Regions from separate parts of the Streptomyces sp. NPDC088812 genome, predicted to be linked through region 2. Evidence: riboswitches for the same ligand, from Rfam matches in the RefSeq annotation. Region 2 holds a riboswitch; the other holds the start of a gene.
What was found. Region 2 has a riboswitch for cobalamin ahead of ACIP67_RS20820 (ribonucleoside-diphosphate reductase subunit alpha). Riboswitches for the same ligand answer to the same signal wherever they lie in the genome.

Region 1: it holds a riboswitch for cobalamin, as region 2 does, so the genes downstream of both, ACIP67_RS26885 (energy-coupling factor ABC transporter permease) here and ACIP67_RS20820 (ribonucleoside-diphosphate reductase subunit alpha) in region 2, are expected to answer to the same signal.

Annotation. Positions count from the first base shown of each region.
Region 1 is NZ_JBIVJP010000016.1:158,738-165,152, forward strand. It holds gene ACIP67_RS26875 (MarR family transcriptional regulator) at 1-148, opposite strand, end outside; gene ACIP67_RS26880 (PP2C family protein-serine/threonine phosphatase) at 351-1,493, shown strand; cobalamin riboswitch at 1,704-1,887, shown strand; gene ACIP67_RS26885 (energy-coupling factor ABC transporter permease) at 1,917-2,624, shown strand; gene ACIP67_RS26890 (energy-coupling factor ABC transporter substrate-binding protein) at 2,621-3,064, shown strand; gene cbiQ (cobalt ECF transporter T component CbiQ) at 3,070-3,819, shown strand; gene ACIP67_RS26900 (energy-coupling factor ABC transporter ATP-binding protein) at 3,816-4,670, shown strand; gene ACIP67_RS26905 (amidohydrolase) at 4,758-5,957, shown strand.
Region 2 is NZ_JBIVJP010000011.1:144,250-155,559, forward strand. It holds gene ACIP67_RS20780 (glycoside hydrolase family 3 protein) at 1-1,442, opposite strand, end outside; gene ACIP67_RS20785 (carbohydrate ABC transporter permease) at 1,450-2,286, opposite strand; gene ACIP67_RS20790 (carbohydrate ABC transporter permease) at 2,283-3,272, opposite strand; gene ACIP67_RS20795 (extracellular solute-binding protein) at 3,350-4,630, opposite strand; gene ACIP67_RS20800 (GntR family transcriptional regulator) at 5,055-5,819, shown strand; gene ACIP67_RS20805 (DUF3311 domain-containing protein) at 5,978-6,244, shown strand; gene mctP (monocarboxylate uptake permease MctP) at 6,241-7,869, shown strand; gene ACIP67_RS20815 (GNAT family N-acetyltransferase) at 7,951-8,457, shown strand; cobalamin riboswitch at 8,498-8,646, shown strand; gene ACIP67_RS20820 (ribonucleoside-diphosphate reductase subunit alpha) at 8,769-11,120, shown strand; gene ACIP67_RS20825 (ribonucleotide-diphosphate reductase subunit beta) at 11,120-11,310, shown strand, end outside.

The sequences.
Region 1 (6,415 bases), on a different contig from region 2:
GGATCAGCAGCACGCGCAACTGGGACGCGGAGGCGGGGGCGGTCGAGGCCCTGCCCCACAGGACTTCCAGCAGCTCCGCGGCCGTCGCGGTGACCCGTGCGACCTCTTCGGGCTCCGGGCGATGGCGGAAGGCAGTCACGGTCCACACTCTCGCAGGCACTGGGTCGACCGCCAGCGTACTAGGGACCGCGTCGGCCGACCCCGTCGTACGCCCGGAGGGGGTACGGCGACACGGCGGGCGGCGGGCACAGCGACACGGCGGGCCGCGGCCGCACCGAGGGCCTCGTGCGCGTACGAGGCCGCCAAGAATTCGACGAAAGGTTGATGTTGTGACCACCGTGAACGCACTGGTGACCGCCGAGCGCGCGCTGCGGACGGCGGCCCCCCACGAGGTGATCGACGCGGTCCGCGGCGTACTGCTCCGCCAGTACGCCGCGGACTCCGTCGAGCTGTACCTCGCCGACTACGGCCTGACCGTGCTGCAACCGGTGTCCGAGCTGCCGCACACGGCGGAACCGGTGTCGGTGCACGACGGCCCGGCCGGCCGGGCGTTCGGCGCGCAGGAACCGTTCGTGGAAGCCGTGGGGGACGGGCGGGTACGGGTGCACCTGCCGGTCTCCGTGCGCGGCGACCGGCTCGGCGTGCTGACGGTCACCCTGCCGGAGCCGGCCGGCGACGTGCCGGCCGAACTCGCGGAGATCGCGCGGGCCCTCGGGCACGAGCTGATCGTGGCCGAACGGGACACCGACCTCTATGTCCAGGCGAGACGCAAGGACCGGCTCACCCTGGCCGCCGAGATGCAGTGGCACCTGCTCCCGGGCCGGTCGTGCAGCCGCCCCGAGTTCGAGCTGGGCGCGCAACTGGAGCCCGCCTACGCGGTCTTCGGCGACAACTACGACTGGTCCGCGACGGCCGACCGCCTGATGCTGTACGTCACCAACGGCATGGGCGAGGGCACGGAGGCGTCCCTGCTGACCGGTCTGGCCATCACCGCGCTGCGCAACGCCCGGCGGGCCGGACTGTCCCTCGCCGACCAGGCGGCCCTCGCCGACCAGGCCGTGCACGCCCACTACCGGGGCCGCCGCTACCTGTCCGTCCTCATGCTCGACCTCGACCTCACCACGGGACGCGCCCGGGTGGTGGACGCCGGCTCCCCGCGCATGCTGAGGCTGCGCGACGGCCGTGTGGAACGGATTCCGCTCGACGCCCAGTTGCCGCTCGGCATGTTCGAGGAGACCGACTACGTGGAGCAGGAGGTGCACGCCGAGCCCGGTGACCGCCTCGTCTTCGTCAGCGACGGCGTGCACGCGGTCGCCTCCCCCGGCGGAGAGACGTACGGCGACGCCCCCCTCGCCCGCGCGATCCAGGCCACCCGCCTGCTGCCCGCGGCCGAGGTACCGCACGCCGTCCTGCGCGAACTGACCCGCCACCGCGGCGAACGGACCCCGGAGGACGACGCCCTGGTGGTCTGCCTGGACTGGCGGGGGCGCTGATCGGGGAGAGCGGCGGGGGAGGCGGCGGGCGGCGGGGGCCCGTGGGGCGCCCCGGCGGGTGGCGCGCGGGCGCGGACGCGGCGTGTGCGGGCCCGGCGGACTCGGTCGCGACACGCGCGGGCTGCCCTGCTCGGCTGTGCGCCGGGGCGTGAGCCGCCGCCCGCCGCTCGCGCGCCCCCGTTGCCGCTTGTCACCGCCCCGGTCCGCGCACTACTGTCACCACGCCTTGGTGAACGGGAAATCCGGTGTGATGCCGGTGCGGCCCTCGCCACTGTGATCGGGAAGTCCGGCTCCGGCCCTCACGGGCAGCCACTGGGTCCTCGGACCCGGGAAGGCGGAGCACGGGCGGTGGTACCCGTCAGCCAGGAGACCGGCCAAGGCGCGTCAACCATCCACGAGGTGCTGGAGAGGGTCTGCTGAGCCATGCACATAGCCGAGGGTTTCCTTCCTCCGGCGCACGCGGTCGCCTGGGGCATCGCGTCGGCGCCGTTCGTCGTCCACGGAGTCCGCGCACTGAGCCGTGAGGTGCGCGAGCACCCGGAGAGCACGCTTCTCCTCGGCGCCTCCGGGGCCTTCACGTTCGTCCTGTCCGCTCTCAAGCTGCCCTCGGTGACCGGCAGTTGTTCGCACCCCACCGGGACCGGCCTGGGCGCGATCCTCTTTCGGCCGCCGGTCATGACGGTGCTGGGCACCATCACCCTGCTCTTCCAGGCACTGCTGCTCGCGCACGGCGGGCTGACCACGCTCGGCGCCAACGCCTTCTCGATGGCGATCGTCGGGCCCTGGGCCGGCTACGGCACGTACCGGCTGCTGCGGCGGTTCGCCGTGCCGCTGATGGTCGCGGTGTTCTTCGGCGCGTTCGTCGCCGACCTGTCGACGTACTGCGTCACCAGCGTGCAGCTGGCGCTGGCGTTCCCCGACCCGGGCAGCGGCTTCCTGGGCGCGCTCGGCAAGTTCGGCTCCATCTTCGCCGTCACGCAGATCCCGCTCGCGGTGAGCGAGGGTCTGCTCACCGTCCTGGTGATGCGTCTGCTGGTGCAGTCCAGCAAGGGCGAACTGACCCGGCTCGGCGTGCTCGTCACCGGGCGGCGACAGGCGCAGCCGACCGGGACGGAGGCGGTGGCCCGGTGAACCGCAACGCGAGGATCAACGCCCTGCTGCTGCTCGTGGTGGTCGCCCTCGCGGTGCTGCCGCTGGCCCTGGGCCTGGGCGACGGCAAGAAGGAGCCGTTCGCGGGCTCCGACGCCGAGGCGGAGACGGCGATCACCGAGATCGAACCGGACTACGAACCGTGGTTCTCCCCGCTGTACGAGCCGCCGTCCGGTGAGATCGAGTCGGCGCTGTTCGCCCTCCAGGCCGCGCTGGGCGCGGGCGTCCTCGCCTACTACTTCGGCCTGCGCCGGGGCCGGCGGCAGGGCGAACAGCGGGCGAGGGCCCTGCCGGACGGCCCGGAGACCGCACACCGGACGGTCCCGGACGACGGCGCGGCCGGCGCGGAGCGTACGGAGGCGACCGCGCCCGCGGACGGCGCCCCCGGCGGTGCCGGGAAGTCCGGGCGGGGACGGGCCTGACCCTCGTGCTGCCGATCGACGCGGCGGCGCACAGCAGCCGCTGGCGCCGCCGTCACCCCGTGGACAAGGCCGTACTCGGACTCGGGCTGACCCTGCTCGCGATCTCCCTGCCGCCCTGGCCCGGTGCGGCCCTGGTCCTGGTGACGGCGCTCGCCGTGCTGCTGGGCCCGGCGGGAGTACCGGCCCGCCGGCTGTGGCGCGCCTACCGGGTGCCGCTGGGCTTCTGCGCCACCGGTGCCCTCCCGCTGCTGGTCCGGGTGGGCGGGCCCGGCGCCTTCGTGGGCCTGGCCGACGGCGGGCCCGCGCGGGCCGGGGAGCTGATGCTGCGCACCTCGGCCGCCTCCCTCGGCGTGCTGCTGTTCGCGTTCACCACCCCCATGTCCGACCTGCTGCCACGGCTGGTGCGGGCCGGCGTGCCCGCGCCGGTCGTGGACGTCGCCCTGGTCACGTACCGCATGAGTTTCCTGCTGCTGGACTCCGTGCGGCGGATCCGGGAGGCCCAGGCGGCCCGGCTCGGGCACACCTCGCGGGCCGCCGAGTGGCGCTCCCTCGCCGGGCTCGGCGCCACCGCCTTCGTGCGGGCCTTCGACCGGGCGGCGCGCCTCCAGGCCGGGCTCGCCGGACGCGGCTACGACGGCACCCTGCGCGTCCTGGTGCCCGAGGCCCGCGTCTCCGTCCGCTTCACGGCCGCGAGCTGCGCGCTCCTCGCAACGGTGGCCGCCCTCACCCTCGTCCTGGAAGGGCCCCTGTCATGAGCGAGCCGGTGGCCCTGCGGGGCGTCTCCTTCGCGTACGAGGACGGCCCGGCCGTGCTCGACGGTCTCGACTTCGCGGTCCGCGAGGGCCGCGCGCTCGCCCTGCTCGGCCGCAACGGCAGCGGCAAGACGACCCTGATGCGGCTGCTCAGCGGCGGACTGCGGCCGCGCGCCGGGACGGTGACGGTCGACGGGCGGCCGGTGGTGTACGACCGCAAGGGGCTGACCGGGCTGCGGACGACCGTCCAGCTGGTGGTGCAGGACCCGGACGACCAGTTGTTCGCCGCGTCCGTCGCGCAGGACGTGTCGTTCGGGCCGCTGAACCTCGGTCTGCCCGACAACGAGGTACGGGCCCGGGTGGCGGAGGCGCTCGCCGCCCTGGACATCGCCGCCCTCGCCGACCGGCCCACCCATCTGCTCTCCTACGGGCAGCGCAAGCGGACCGCGATCGCGGGCGCCGTCGCGATGCGGCCGCGCGTGCTCGTCCTCGACGAGCCGACCGCCGGGCTCGACCCGGACGGCCAGGAGCGCCTCCTGGCCACGCTCGACGCCCTGCGCGCCGCCGGCACCACGGTCGTGATGGCCACCCACGACGTCGACCTGGCCCTGCGCTGGGCCGACGACGCGGCCCTCCTCACCCCGTCCGGCGTCCACACCGGGCCCGCCGCCCCCACCCTGGCCCGCGCCGACCTGCTCCGCGCGGCGGGGCTGCGGCTGCCCTGGGGCGTCGCCGCGGCCCGGCTGCTGCGGGCGCAGGGCGCGTTGGCCGAGGGCGATGCCGGCCCCCGCAGCCCGGAGGAGCTGGCCGCCCTGGCGGCGGCCGTCCCGTCCCCCCGGCCGGCCGACGGCTGAGGCGGGCCCGTCCGGCGGGGTGTCGACGCGCCGCCCGGTGGAACCCGGTGGGTCGGAAGGAAGCCCCGCCGACACCCTGGAGGCCGTGTGCACCGCGATCCCGACGCCCTCCACCGCCGCGTCCGCCAGGAGGTGACGGACCGGGCGGACGCCCTCTGGGGCGTCGCGTCGGCACTGCACGCCGACCCCGAGTACGCCTTCGCCGAGCGGCGGGCCTGCGCGCTGCTGACGGGTGAGCTGCGCCGGGCCGGATTCGAGGTGCGGCAGGACGTGGCGGGCCTGCCGACCGCGTTCACCGCGCGCCACGGCCGGGGGCGGCCCGCGGTGGCGCTGCTGCTGGAGTACGACGCCCTGCCCGGCCTCGGGCACGCGTGCGGGCACAACCTGATCGCCGCCGCCGGCCTGGGCGCGGCGATCGCCGCCCGCGCCGCGCTGGGTCCGGACGCCGGGTCGGTGCTGGCGGTGGGCAGCCCGGCCGAGGAGGGCGGCGGGGGCAAGGTGCTGGAGGTGGAGGCGGGCGTCTTCGACCACGTCGACGCCGCGCTCATGTTCCACCCGGGGGTGTACGACTGGGTCCGGGCGCCGCTGACGGCCCAGGAGCAGTACCGGGTCGGCTTCCACGGCCGCGCCGCCCACCCGACGGGCAACCCCACGGAGGGCATCGACGCGCTCGCGGCCCTCGTCGAGCTGTTCAACGTGCTGGCCGCGCTCGGTCGGCGGTTGCCCGAGGCCTCGCACGTCCAGGGCATCGTCACGCACGGCGGTACGGCCACCAACATCGTGCCCGAGTACGCCGAGGGGCTGTTCGGGCTGCGCGCCGCCACCACGGACGCCCTGGACGACCTCGCCGGGCAGGTGCGGTCCGCCGCCGAGGGCGTGGCGCTCGCCACCGGCACCACGTGCGCCGTCGAGCGTGCCACCGTGCGCTACGAGCACTTCCGGGACAGCGGGGCGCTGTCGGGGCGGTTCGCCGCGCACCTGCGCCGGGCCGGCATCACCGTGACGCCGCCGGTGCCGGGGGTGTACCTCGGCTCGTCGGACATCGGGAACGTCAGCGGGCGGGTGCCGGCCATCCACCCCTTCGTCGCGATCATGGGTGAGGACGGCTCCGACCACACACCCGAGTTCGCCGCCGCCGCGGCCTCCGACCGGGCCCGGCACGTCCTCCTGGCGGCCACGGAGGCCCTGGCCTGCACGGCGGTGGACGTCCTGTGCGACGCGGACCTGCGGGCCGAGGCGTGGCGCGGGCACGACCACGGGATCACCACCGGCACCGCCCCACGCTGACCGGGCACCGCCCGACACCGACCCGTGCCGCCGGACGGCCGGACGGCGCGCCGTGCGGGGCCCCGGGTCGGCCCCGGTCCCTTGGCCCCCTGGCCCGGGGGCCCGGGTCGGGGGTCCGGGATCCGGGGCCGGGGTCCGAGGCCTGGCGTCGGAGGCGGGAGGCCCGCGAGCGGAGGCCGAGGGCCCGGGGGCGGAGGCCGGGGGTCCGGGGGCGGAGGCCGGGGGCCCGGGGGCGGAGGCCGGGGGCCCGGGGGCGGAGGCCGGGGGCCCGGGGGCGGAGGCCGGGGGACCGCGGGGCGCCGCCCGACACCGGCCCGCGCCCCCGGACGGCGCGCCGTGCGGGGACCCGAGTCGGACCCGGTCCCTTGGCCCCCTGGCCCGGGGGCCCGGGTCGGGGATCCGGGGTCCGGGGCCGGGGTCCGAGGCCTGGCGTCGGAGGCCGGAGGCCCGGGGGCGGA
Region 2 (11,310 bases):
ACCCGGGCCGCGCCGTGGGTGGCGAGGTGGAGGGCGCCGCGGGGAGCCGCCTGGGGGACGCCCATCTCGACGACGAGCGTGTCGGGGCGGGCGGCGAGGAGCGTGTCCAGGGCCGCCGCCATCCACGGGTGGCGGTGTTCGTCGCGGACCACGGCCACGATGCGCCGCTCCCCCGCCGCGGCCAGCGCCGCGCGCCCCGCGTGCTCGCCGGCGAAGCTGCCCGTCCCGGTGCCGGGCAGGAGTCGGGCGAGCTCGGCGGCCACACCCCACGGCGTCTCGTCGCCGACGGCGATGTTGGCGACGGGGGTGAGGGCGGCGACGTAGGGGGCCTCGGTGAGCGGGGTGAAGCCGTCGGCGCCGGTGACGCGCAGGGCACGGCGGGCGGCGGCCAGGCCGACGTCCCGTTCCGCCTCGTCGGCCGCGGTGGGTGCCGAGGCCGTCCAGCGGGCCAGGGCCCGTACCCGCCGCGCCGCGTCGGCCAGGCGCTCCTCGGGGAGTTCCCCGGTGCGCACCGCGGTGGTCAGGGCGTCGCGCAGCCGGCGTACCGTCTCGTCGTCGGCGAGGCCGCCGCCCACGCAGATGGCGTCCGCTCCGGCGGCGATCGCGAGGACGCTGCCGCGCTCGATGCCGTAGGTGCCGGCGACGGCCCGCATCTCCATGCCGTCGGTGACGATCAGACCGTCGTAGCCGAGTTCCTCGCGGAGGAGGCCGGTGAGGATGCGGCGGGACAGTGTCGCGGGGCGGACCGGGTCCAGGGCCGGGACCAGGATGTGGGCGCTCATGACCGCCCGGGTGCCGGCGCCGATGGCCGCCCGGAAGGGGATCAGCTCACGGTCCGGGAGGACGGCCGCCGGCACGTCGATGCGCGGCAGCGCGTGGTGGGAGTCGACGGCCGTGTCGCCGTGGCCCGGGAAGTGCTTGGTGCAGGCCGCCACGCCGGCCGACTGGAGGCCGGTGACGTAGGCGGCGGTGTGCCGGGCGACCAGGCCGGGGTCGGCCCCGAAGGAACGGACGCCGATCACCGGGTTCGCCGGGTCGGAGTTCACGTCCGCCGACGGGGCCCAGTTGAGGTTCACCCCGCACTCCGCGAGCCGGCGGCCCAGCTCGTGGGCGACCCGGCGGGTCAGGTCCACGTCGTCCACCGCGCCCAGCGCGTGGTTGCCGGGGAAGGAGGAGCCGGTGCGCCCCTCCAGGCGGGTGACGTCTCCGCCCTCCTCGTCGATCGCGACCAGGACGTCGTCCCGTTCGGCGCGCAGCTGTGCGGTGAGGGCGGCGAGTTGGTCCGGGGAGGCGATGTTGCGGCCGAACAGGCCGACCGAGGCCAGGCCCTCGCCGAGGCGGCGCAGCAGCCAGTCGGGGGCGGTGGTGCCGGGGAAGCCGGGCTGGAGGACGGTCAGGGCGTCCCGGGTGAGCGTGTCGGTGCCGCTGGCGATGGTCGTCATCGGTGCGTCATCCCTTCACCGCGCCCGCGGTGAGACCCGCGGCCATCTTGCGCTGGACGAGGAGGAACAGGGCGACGATCGGGACGGCCATCATGGTGGCGCCGGCCATCATCGGGGCGTACTCGGTGCCGTGCTTGGTGGTGAAGTTGCCGAGCCAGACGGTCGCGGTCTGGTTCTTCTGGCTGAGCAGCATCAGGGCGTAGAGGTACTCGTTCCAGGCCTGGATGAAGGCGTAGACCGAGGTGGCGACCATGCCGGGGGCCAGGAGCGGGAAGACGACGCGGACGAAGGCGCCGGTGCGGGTGCAGCCGTCGACCATCGCGGACTCCTCCAGTTCCTTGGGGATGTTGACGATGAAGCCGCGCAGGGTCCACACCGTGAACGGGAGGATGAAGGTCAGATAGGTGATGATCAGGCCGGACAGCCTGTCGTACTGGTTCAGGTCGTTCAGGAGCAGGAAGACCGGGATGATCATGGCGACCAGCGGGACCATCTGCACGGCCAGGATGCCCACGATCACGATCTTGCGGCCCCGGAAGGCGAACCGGGAGATGGCGAGGGCGGCGAGCATGCCGACGGCGACGCCGATCGCGACGACCGTCAGGGAGACGGCCAGGCTGCGCCCGACCGGGCCCCAGAAGTCGGCGATGTCCAGCGCCCGGCCGAAGTTGGCGAAGGTCACGCCGGTCGGCAGCAGGCTCGGCTCGGGGTCGATGGCGTCCTTCGCCGGTTTGAACGCCGTGTTGAGCATCCAGTAGACGGGGAAGCCGGCGACGGCGAAGACCAGGAGACCGAGGAGGTTCCAGCCGGGCTTCGACCGCCTCGGAGCGGACACCGTACTCATTCGACCTCTCCGATCTTCAGCATCTGGCGCATGTAGACGGCGACCACCCCGAGCAGGAGCAGCACGGTGATCAGGGCGATCGCCGAGCCCTGCCCATAGTCGTTGACGACGAAGGCGCGGTCGTAGGAGTACGTCGTCAGCAGCTGGAACTCGGGCTCCGGGTGGCCGCCCCGCATCACGAAGACCTGCGGGAAGACGCCCATGTCCCAGATGACCGACAGGGTCGTGAGCATCACGACGACCGGTTTCAGGATGGGCAGGGTGACGTACCGGAAGACGCCCCAGGCGCCGGCGCCGTCGAGGCGGGCGGCCTCCTCCAGTTCGGCCGGGACCTGGGTGAGGCCGGCGCTGAGGGTGATCACGACGAACGGCACCGCGCCCCAGATCACCAGCAGCATGATGACGGCCAGGCCCTGCGGTCCGCTCGCGAACCAGTTGTGGCCGATCAGCTCGACCCCGGGGAGCCTGCTCAGGACCGCGTTGAGGATGCCGTAGTCGGAGTCGAACAGCCATTTGAAGACGGTGGTGGCGACGATGACCGGCATCCCCCAGCTGGCCACCAGGGCGATGTTGACCAGGGTCTTCACCCAGCCGGAGACCCGCTGGAGGAGCAGCGCTGTCAGCATGCCGAGGACCATCGTGAGGATCACGCAGCCGGCGGCGAAGACGATCGTGCGCAGGACGACCTGCCAGAACTCGCCGTCGCCCAGCACGCCCGAGAAGTTGTCGAAGCCGACGGACTCGGCGGGCTGGAAGCCCCAGAGCTGGGACTGGCCGAACTTCTGGAAGGACAGGGTGACCAGGCGGACCAGCGGATAGCCCATCACCAGCGCGAGGACCAGCAGACAGGGCGCGAGCAGCAGCCAGGGAGTGCCGGCGCCGGCCGCGCCCCGCCGTCCCGGTGGCTTTCGCACGCCGGCCCGTGGTGGGGGTGCGGGCCGCGTCGGCGGCACCTTGGCAGGGGTGGTCGTGTCTGCGGCACTCATCCGCGCGCTCCTCAGCGGTCCCTCGGTCGTCCGGGAAGCAGGGCCCCGGCCCCAGGGGGCGGGGCCCTGCTCTCAGGTCACTTGGTGTTGATGACCTTGTCGATCGCGGCGTCCGCCTCCTTCGCGGCCTCCTCGACCGTCTTCTTGCCGGTGCCGATGTTCTGCAGCATGGTCTGCAGCACCTGGGCCTTCTCGACCTGGCCCCAGCCGGGGGCCATCGGGACGAACCAGTTGGACTCGGCGGCGGTGGCCGGGACGGCCGTCGCCGGGTCGTTCTTGAGGGTCGCGAGGTCGGTCTTGTTGTTGGGCAGGTTGCCCTTGGCCATCAGGCCCTTCTGGCCGGAGGGGCCGGTGAAGGCGTTGATCCACTCGGCGGCGAGGTCCTGTGCGTCCGACTTCACCGGCACGGCCAGGTCGGAGCCGCCCAGGAAGACCGGGAGGTTCTTGCCGGACGGGCCGGGCAGCACGAAGTTCTCGACGTTGTCCTTGAGCTTGCCCGTCTTGTCGTTCTCCGGGGCCGCCGCGGTGGCGCCCTCCCAGGCGGGGGCGAAGATCATGCCGGACTTGCCCTGGCCGTAGACGATGTAGCGGTCGGACTCGTCCTTGGTCTTGTCGCCGTGCATGTAGGTGTCGACGATCTTCTTGAACTCGTTGAGGCCCTTGAGGGACTCCGGCGAGGAGAGGTTGGCCTTCCACTGGCCGCCCGACTCGGCCGCGATGGAGCCGCCTGCGTCGTAGACGAAGGACATGGCCGCGTACCAGTCGCGGGTGGGCTGGTACCAGGCGCTGAAGGTGTCGCCCTCCTTCTTCTGGACCTTGTCCAGGGCGGCGGTCAGCTCGGCGTAGGTGGTCGGGGCGGTCTTCACGCCCGCGGCGGCGAAGAGGTCCTTGCGCCAGTTGCCGACGCGGCCGCCGGCGTAGTAGGGGACGCCGTAGGTCTTGTCCTCGTAGGTCACCGAGGCCTTGAGGCCGTCCAGCCAGGCGGAGGAGTTGTCGAACTGCGAGGCGTCGAGGGGGGCGAAGGCGCCCTTGACCATGTAGCCGAGCATCTCGGTGTTGCCCATCTCGACGACGTCGGGGGCCTTGTCGGTGGCGAGGACCGCGTCGAGCTTGGCGTTCTTGTCCGGCCAGCCGTAGTACTCGTGGTCGATCTTGAGGCCGGGGTGCTTCTTCTGCACCGCCGCGTCGGCGGCCTTCACCAGCTCGGGCCAGTTGTTCTGGGCGTCGACGGTGAGCCAGACCGTCAGCTCCTTGGCCTCGGCGCCCTTGTCCGAGCCCCCGTCGCCACTGTCCCCGCACGCCGCGATGGAGACCATCATGCCCGCGATACCGATCGCGGCTGTCAGCTTGCGCTTCACGCCATCCTCCTCAGGGATGCCACAAAACCCCCCTGCCTCCCCGCCGCGGTCGAGCGTCAACGCGTACCGTCCGTGGGGCCAGGACCTGGACCAATGGTGTAGACCAGTACGGGGAGCTTGGCTCAGCCCCATAGGGCTGTCAAGGGTGCTTCACAGGCGCCGAGTCGTCCGTTACGCGACCGCGATATGCAGGGACTTTTCAATTTCCGGGGCACCCGCCGAAGGCCCCCGCACGGCACGGACCACCGCCCTCCGACGGCGTGCTGGACTAGACCAAGACGAGTTCCCGCGGGTATACAGAGAGGATCACGGAGCGTGCGAGGTCACCCGCACCGGTCACCCCGCCCACGAACCCGTGCCACGATGTGAGCCGCGGCCGACGGGGATGTCGGCCGTTCGGCACCCGGAGCCGGGAAGGCAGGCCATGAGCACCGACGTCAGCCGTGCGGAGAACGAGGGTGGGGCTACCGTCCGTACCGCGCGCGTGCCCAAGTACTACCGCCTGAAGAAGCACCTGCTCGACATGACGGAGACCCAGTCGCCCGGCACCCCCGTGCCGCCCGAGCGGACCCTCGCGGCCGAGTTCGACACCTCGCGCACGACCGTGCGCCAGGCCCTTCAGGAGCTGGTGGTCGAAGGCCGGCTGGAGCGCATCCAGGGCAAGGGCACGTTCGTCGCCAAGCCGAAGGTCTCCCAGGCGCTGCAACTGACCTCCTACACCGAGGACATGCGCGCCCAGGGCCTCGAACCCACCTCCCAGCTCCTGGACATCGGCTACATCACGGCCGACGACCGGCTGGCCGGGCTCCTCGACATCACCGCCGGCGGACGCGTGCTGCGCATCGAACGGCTGCGCATGGCCAACGGCGAGCCCATGGCGATCGAGACGACGCATCTGTCGGCCAAGCGCTTCCCCGCCCTGCGCAGGTCGCTGGTCAAGTACACGTCCCTCTACACCGCCCTCGCCGAGGTCTACGACGTCCACCTCGCGGAGGCCGAGGAGACCATCGAGACCTCCCTGGCCACCCCGCGCGAGGCGGGCCTGCTCGGCACCGACGTGGGCCTGCCGATGCTGATGCTGTCCCGGCACTCCCTGGACAAGGAGGGCAAGCCGGTGGAGTGGGTGCGGTCCGTCTACCGGGGGGACCGCTACAAGTTCGTGGCCCGGCTGAAGCGCCCGCAGGAGTAGGCGGCCGCCCCGGCCGCGCTCCCGCCGCGCCCCGGCCCGGGTGGAGCGGGCAGGAGCGGAGGTCCCGATATCCGGACGAGGTCTTCCGCTGACCTTTATCCGTCCCCTACATTTCGCGTGCGTTGCACGCGCGATCAACGAGGGGATGGAGCCGCCCGATGCAGGAAGCACCACACGTCTCAAGAGGTCCGGTGGTGACGCCCGTTCGCGTCGTCATCGCCCTCTGCCTGTTCTCGCCCTTCGTGGCGATGCTCTGGGTCGGCTCGTACGCGAAGGTGGAGCCGACCCTGATCGGCGTCCCCTTCTTCTACTGGTACCAGATGGCCTGGGTGCTGATCTCCACCGTGCTCACGATGATCGCGTACCGGCTGTGGCAGCGTGACCAGCGCACCCGCAAGGCCTCGGACGGGGGTGCCTCCCGGTGAACAACGACGTGAACGGCGTCGCACTCGCCGTCTTCGTCCTCTTCTTCCTGGCCGTGACCGTCATGGGCTTCCTCGCGGCCCGCTGGCGCAGGGCCGAGAACGAGCACAGCCTCGACGAATGGGGCCTGGGCGGCCGGTCGTTCGGCACCTGGATCACCTGGTTCCTGCTCGGCGGCGACCTGTACACGGCCTACACGTTCGTGGCGGTCCCGGCGGCGATCTACGCGGCCGGCGCGTCCGGCTTCTTCGCGGTCCCGTACACGATCCTCGTCTACCCGCTGATCTTCACCTTCCTGCCGCGTCTGTGGTCGGTCTCGCACAAGCACGGGTACGTCACCACCTCGGACTTCGTGCGCGGCCGGTTCGGCTCCAAGGGCCTGTCGCTGGCCGTGGCCGTCACCGGCATCCTCGCGACGATGCCGTACATCGCGCTCCAGCTCGTCGGCATCCAGGCCGTGCTGGACGTGATGGGAGTCGGTGGCGGCGAGAACACCAACTGGTTCGTCAAGGACCTGCCGCTGCTGCTCGCCTTCGGCGTGCTGGCCGCGTACACCTACTCGTCGGGACTGCGCGCCCCCGCCCTGATCGCGTTCGTGAAGGACACGCTGATCTACATCGTGATCGCGGTGGCGATCATCTACATCCCGATCAAGCTGGGCGGGTTCGACGACGTCTTCGCCAAGGCGGGTGACGCGTTCGCGCAGACCAACCCGGCGACGGGCAAGCCGCGGGGCGCGCTGGCGCCGGCCGAGGCGGGTCAGTGGACGTACGCCACGCTGGCCCTGGGCTCCGCGCTGGCGCTCTTCATGTACCCGCACTCGATCACCGCGACGCTGTCCTCCAGGAGCCGTGAGGTGATCCGCCGCAACACCACGATCCTGCCGCTGTACTCCCTCATGCTCGGCCTGCTGGCCCTGCTGGGCTTCATGGCGATCGCGGCCGGGGTCAAGGTCACCAACGGGCAGCTGGCCATCCCGCAGCTGTTCGAGGACATGTTCCCGGACTGGTTCGCGGGCGTGGCCTTCGCCGCGATCGGCATCGGCGCGCTGGTCCCGGCGGCGATCATGTCCATCGCGGCCGCGAACCTGTTCACCCGCAACATCTACAAGGACTTCATCAAGCCGGACGCGACGCCCAAGGAGGAGACCCGCGTCTCCAAGCTGGTCTCGCTGCTGGTGAAGGTGGGCGCCCTGGCGTTCGTCCTGACGATGGACAAGACGGTCGCCATCAACTTCCAGCTCCTCGGCGGCATCTGGATCCTGCAGACCTTCCCGGCCCTGGTCGGCGGCCTGTTCACCCGCTGGTTCCACCGCTGGGCGCTGCTCGCGGGCTGGGCCGTCGGCATGCTCTACGGCACGCTCGCCGCGTACGGCGTGGCCTCCCCCACCCAGAAGCACTTCGGCGGGTCGGCGAAGGAGATCCCCGGCATCGGCGAGATCGGGTACATCGGTCTGACGGCGTTCGTGCTGAACGTGGTGGTGACGGTGGTCCTGACCTTCGTACTGAAGGCGCTGAAGGCCCCGGAGGGCGTCGACGAGACGAGCCCGGAGGACTACACGGCGGACGCCGGCGACCCGGGCGTCCAGGTGGAGCTGCCGCCGGCGACCGCCGGAACGTCCCACTAGGGCGTACCGCGAGACCGTTCCGGTGGGCCGGCGGAGAAATCCGGCGGCCCACCGTCGTGTGCGTGGGGCACACTGCGCGCCATGGACATACGGATCCGGGAAGCGGACCCCTCCGAACACGCCGGCCTCGGCGACCTGACCGCCCGCGCCTATCTCGACGACGGACTCCTCGACTACGGCGAGGGCGACGCGTACCTGCCCGTGCTGAAGGACGTGGCCGCGCGGGCGGCCGCCGCCACCGTCCTCGTGGCCGTGGCGGGCGACCGGCTCCTGGGCGGGGTCACCTTCGTACCGGGCCCCGGGCCCGTCGCCGACATCGCCCGCCCCGGCGAGGCCGAGATCCGCGCGCTGGCGGTCGCCCGCGCGCAGCGCGGCCGGGGCGCCGGCGAGGCCCTCGTGCGCGCCTGTGTCGAGCGTGCGCGGACCACGCGGGGCTGCACGGCCGTCGTGCTGTCGAGCCAGCGGGCCATGCACACCGCCCACCGGCTCTACGAGCGGCTGGGCTTCGTCCGCACACCCGAGCGGGACTGGAATCCCGTGCCGCACCTGGACGACCTCACTCTGCTGACCTACCGGTTGACGCTCTGAGATCACCGGCAACACAACATCTGGGGGTGGCGTGACGGGCGAGCACAAGATGTATGCTCGTGCTCGCTGTCGCCGCAGGGGAATCCGGTGCGAATCCGGAACTGTCCCGCAACGGTGTACTCGTGTGCGCCCCTACCCATGGCGCACACCCGTCCAGTCCGAGGACCTGCCGACAGCGCACCCGGCCGTCCGGCTCGGGTGCCTTGACGTCCGGGCCTCGTGGAGTGGGCCGGTGGACGCGACGCCGTGCGCGCTCGTGTGCTGCCCCCTGCCCTCCGCCAGGCCCCTTGCCGAGCGAGGGAGAGCCCCACGTGACCATCGCGCCAGCCGATCCGGCTTCAGCCACCCCGCAGGACACCGACGGCCCCGGTACCGCCCTGCTGCGGACCCTGACCGAGCTGACCGCCGACCTGCCCGACGCCGACCCGGGCCGGGTCGCCGCCGCCGCCCTGCGGGGCCGCTCCGCGCGGGCGGACGAGACGGAACTGCGCGAGCTGGCCACGGAGGCGGCCGCCGGCCTCATCTCCGAGGACCCCGCCTACTCCCGGCTGGCCGCCCGCCTGCTCACCCTCGGCATCCGTGCCGAGGCCGCCTCCCAGGGCGTCACCTCCTTCACCGGGTCCGTCGCCGTGGGACACCGGGAGGGGCTGATCGCCGACCGGACGGCCGCGTTCGTCACGCTGCACGGCGCGCGGCTCGACGCGCTGGTCGACCCGCACGCCGACGACCGTTTCGGGTACTTCGGCCTGCGCACCCTGCACAGCCGCTACCTCCTGCGCCACCCGATCACCCGCAAGGTCGTCGAGACGCCCCAGCACTTCCTGCTGCGCGTCGCCGCCGGACTCGCCGAGGACGACACGGCGCGGGCCGTGGACGAGGTCGCCGCGCTCTACGGGCTGATGAGCCGCCTCGACTACCTCCCCTCCTCCCCCACGCTCTTCAACTCCGGCACCCGGCACCCCCAGATGTCGTCGTGCTACCTCCTCGACTCCCCCAAGGACGAGCTGGACTCGATCTACGACCGCTACCACCAGGTCGCCCGCCTCTCCAAGCACGCCGGCGGCATCGGGCTGTCGTACTCCCGGATCCGCTCCCGCGGCTCCCTCATCCGCGGCACCAACGGGCACTCCAACGGCATCGTCCCGTTCCTGAAGACCCTCGACGCCTCCGTCGCCGCCGTGAACCAGGGCGGCCGGCGCAAGGGCGCGGCCGCGGTCTACCTGGAGACCTGGCACGCGGACATCGAGGAGTTCCTGGAGCTGCGCGACAACACCGGCGAGGACGCCCGCCGTACGCACAACCTGAACCTCGCGCACTGGGTCCCCGACGAGTTCATGCGCCGGGTGAACGCCGACGCGCAGTGGTCCCTCTTCTCCCCCTCCGACGTGCCCGAGCTGGTGGACCTGTGGGGCGAGGAGTTCGACGCGGCCTACCGCGGGGCCGAGGCGGCGGGCCTGGCGCGGAGGACGATCCCGGCGCGCGAGCTGTACGGCCGGATGATGCGCACCCTCGCGCAGACCGGCAACGGCTGGATGACCTTCAAGGACGCCGCCAACCGCACCGCCAACCAGACCGCGACGCCGGGCCACGTCGTGCACTCCTCCAACCTCTGCACGGAGATCCTGGAGGTCACCGACGACGGGGAGACGGCGGTCTGCAACCTGGGATCGGTGAACCTCGGCGCCTTCGTCGACGGCGACGGCATCGACTGGCAGCGGCTGGACGACACCGTCCGCACCGCCGTGACCTTCCTCGACCGCGTCGTCGACATCAACTTCTACCCGACCGAGCAGGCGGGCCGCTCCAACGCCCGGTGGCGCCCGGTCGGCCTCGGCGCGATGGGCCTCCAGGACGTCTTCTTCAAGCTGCGCCTGCCCTTCGACTCCCCCGAGGCCAAGGCCCTCTCCTCCCGGATCGCCGAGCGCGTCATGCTCGCCGCGTACGAGGCCTCCGCCGACCTCGCCGAGCGCAACGGCCCGCTGCCGGCCTGGGAGAAGACCCGCACCGCCCGGGGCGTCCTGCACCCGGACCACTACGGCGTCGAGTTCACCTGGCCGGACCGCTGGTCGGCCCTGCGCGAGCGCATCGCCGCCACCGGTCTGCGCAACTCCCTGCTCCTCGCCATCGCGCCGACCGCCACCATCGCGTCCATCGCGGGCGTCTACGAGTGCATCGAGCCGCAGGTGTCCAACCTGTTCAAGCGCGAGACGCTGTCCGGCGAGTTCCTCCAGGTCAACTCCTACCTGGTGCGGGACCTCAAGGAGCTCGGCGTCTGGGACGCGCGCACCCGCGAGGCGCTGCGCGACTCGGGCGGCTCGGTGCAGGACTTCACCTGGATCCCGGCCGACGTCCGCGCCCTCTACCGCACCGCCTGGGAGATCCCGCAGCGCGGCCTGATCGACATGGCCGCCGCCCGCACCCCGTACCTGGACCAGGCGCAGTCCCTGAACCTGTTCCTGGAGACGCCGACCATCGGCAAGCTCTCCTCGATGTACGCGTACGCCTGGAAGTCGGGCCTGAAGACGACGTACTACCTGCGCTCGCGCCCGGCGACCCGCATCGCCCGCGCCGCGCGGGCCACCGTTCCCGTCCAGCAGCCGGCGCCCGAGGACGCCGTCGCCTGTTCCCTGGAAAACCCCGAGTCCTGCGAGGCCTGCCAGTAATGAGCTCCACCGAAAAGAACCTTCTCGACCCCGGCTTCGAGCTGACTCTGCGCCCCATGCGCTACCCGGACTTCTACGAGCGCTACCGGGACGCCATCAAGAACACCTGGACCGTGGAGGAGGTCGACCTCCACTCGGACGTGGCCGACCTCGCCAAGCTCACGCCGGCCGAGCAGCACCTGATCGGCCG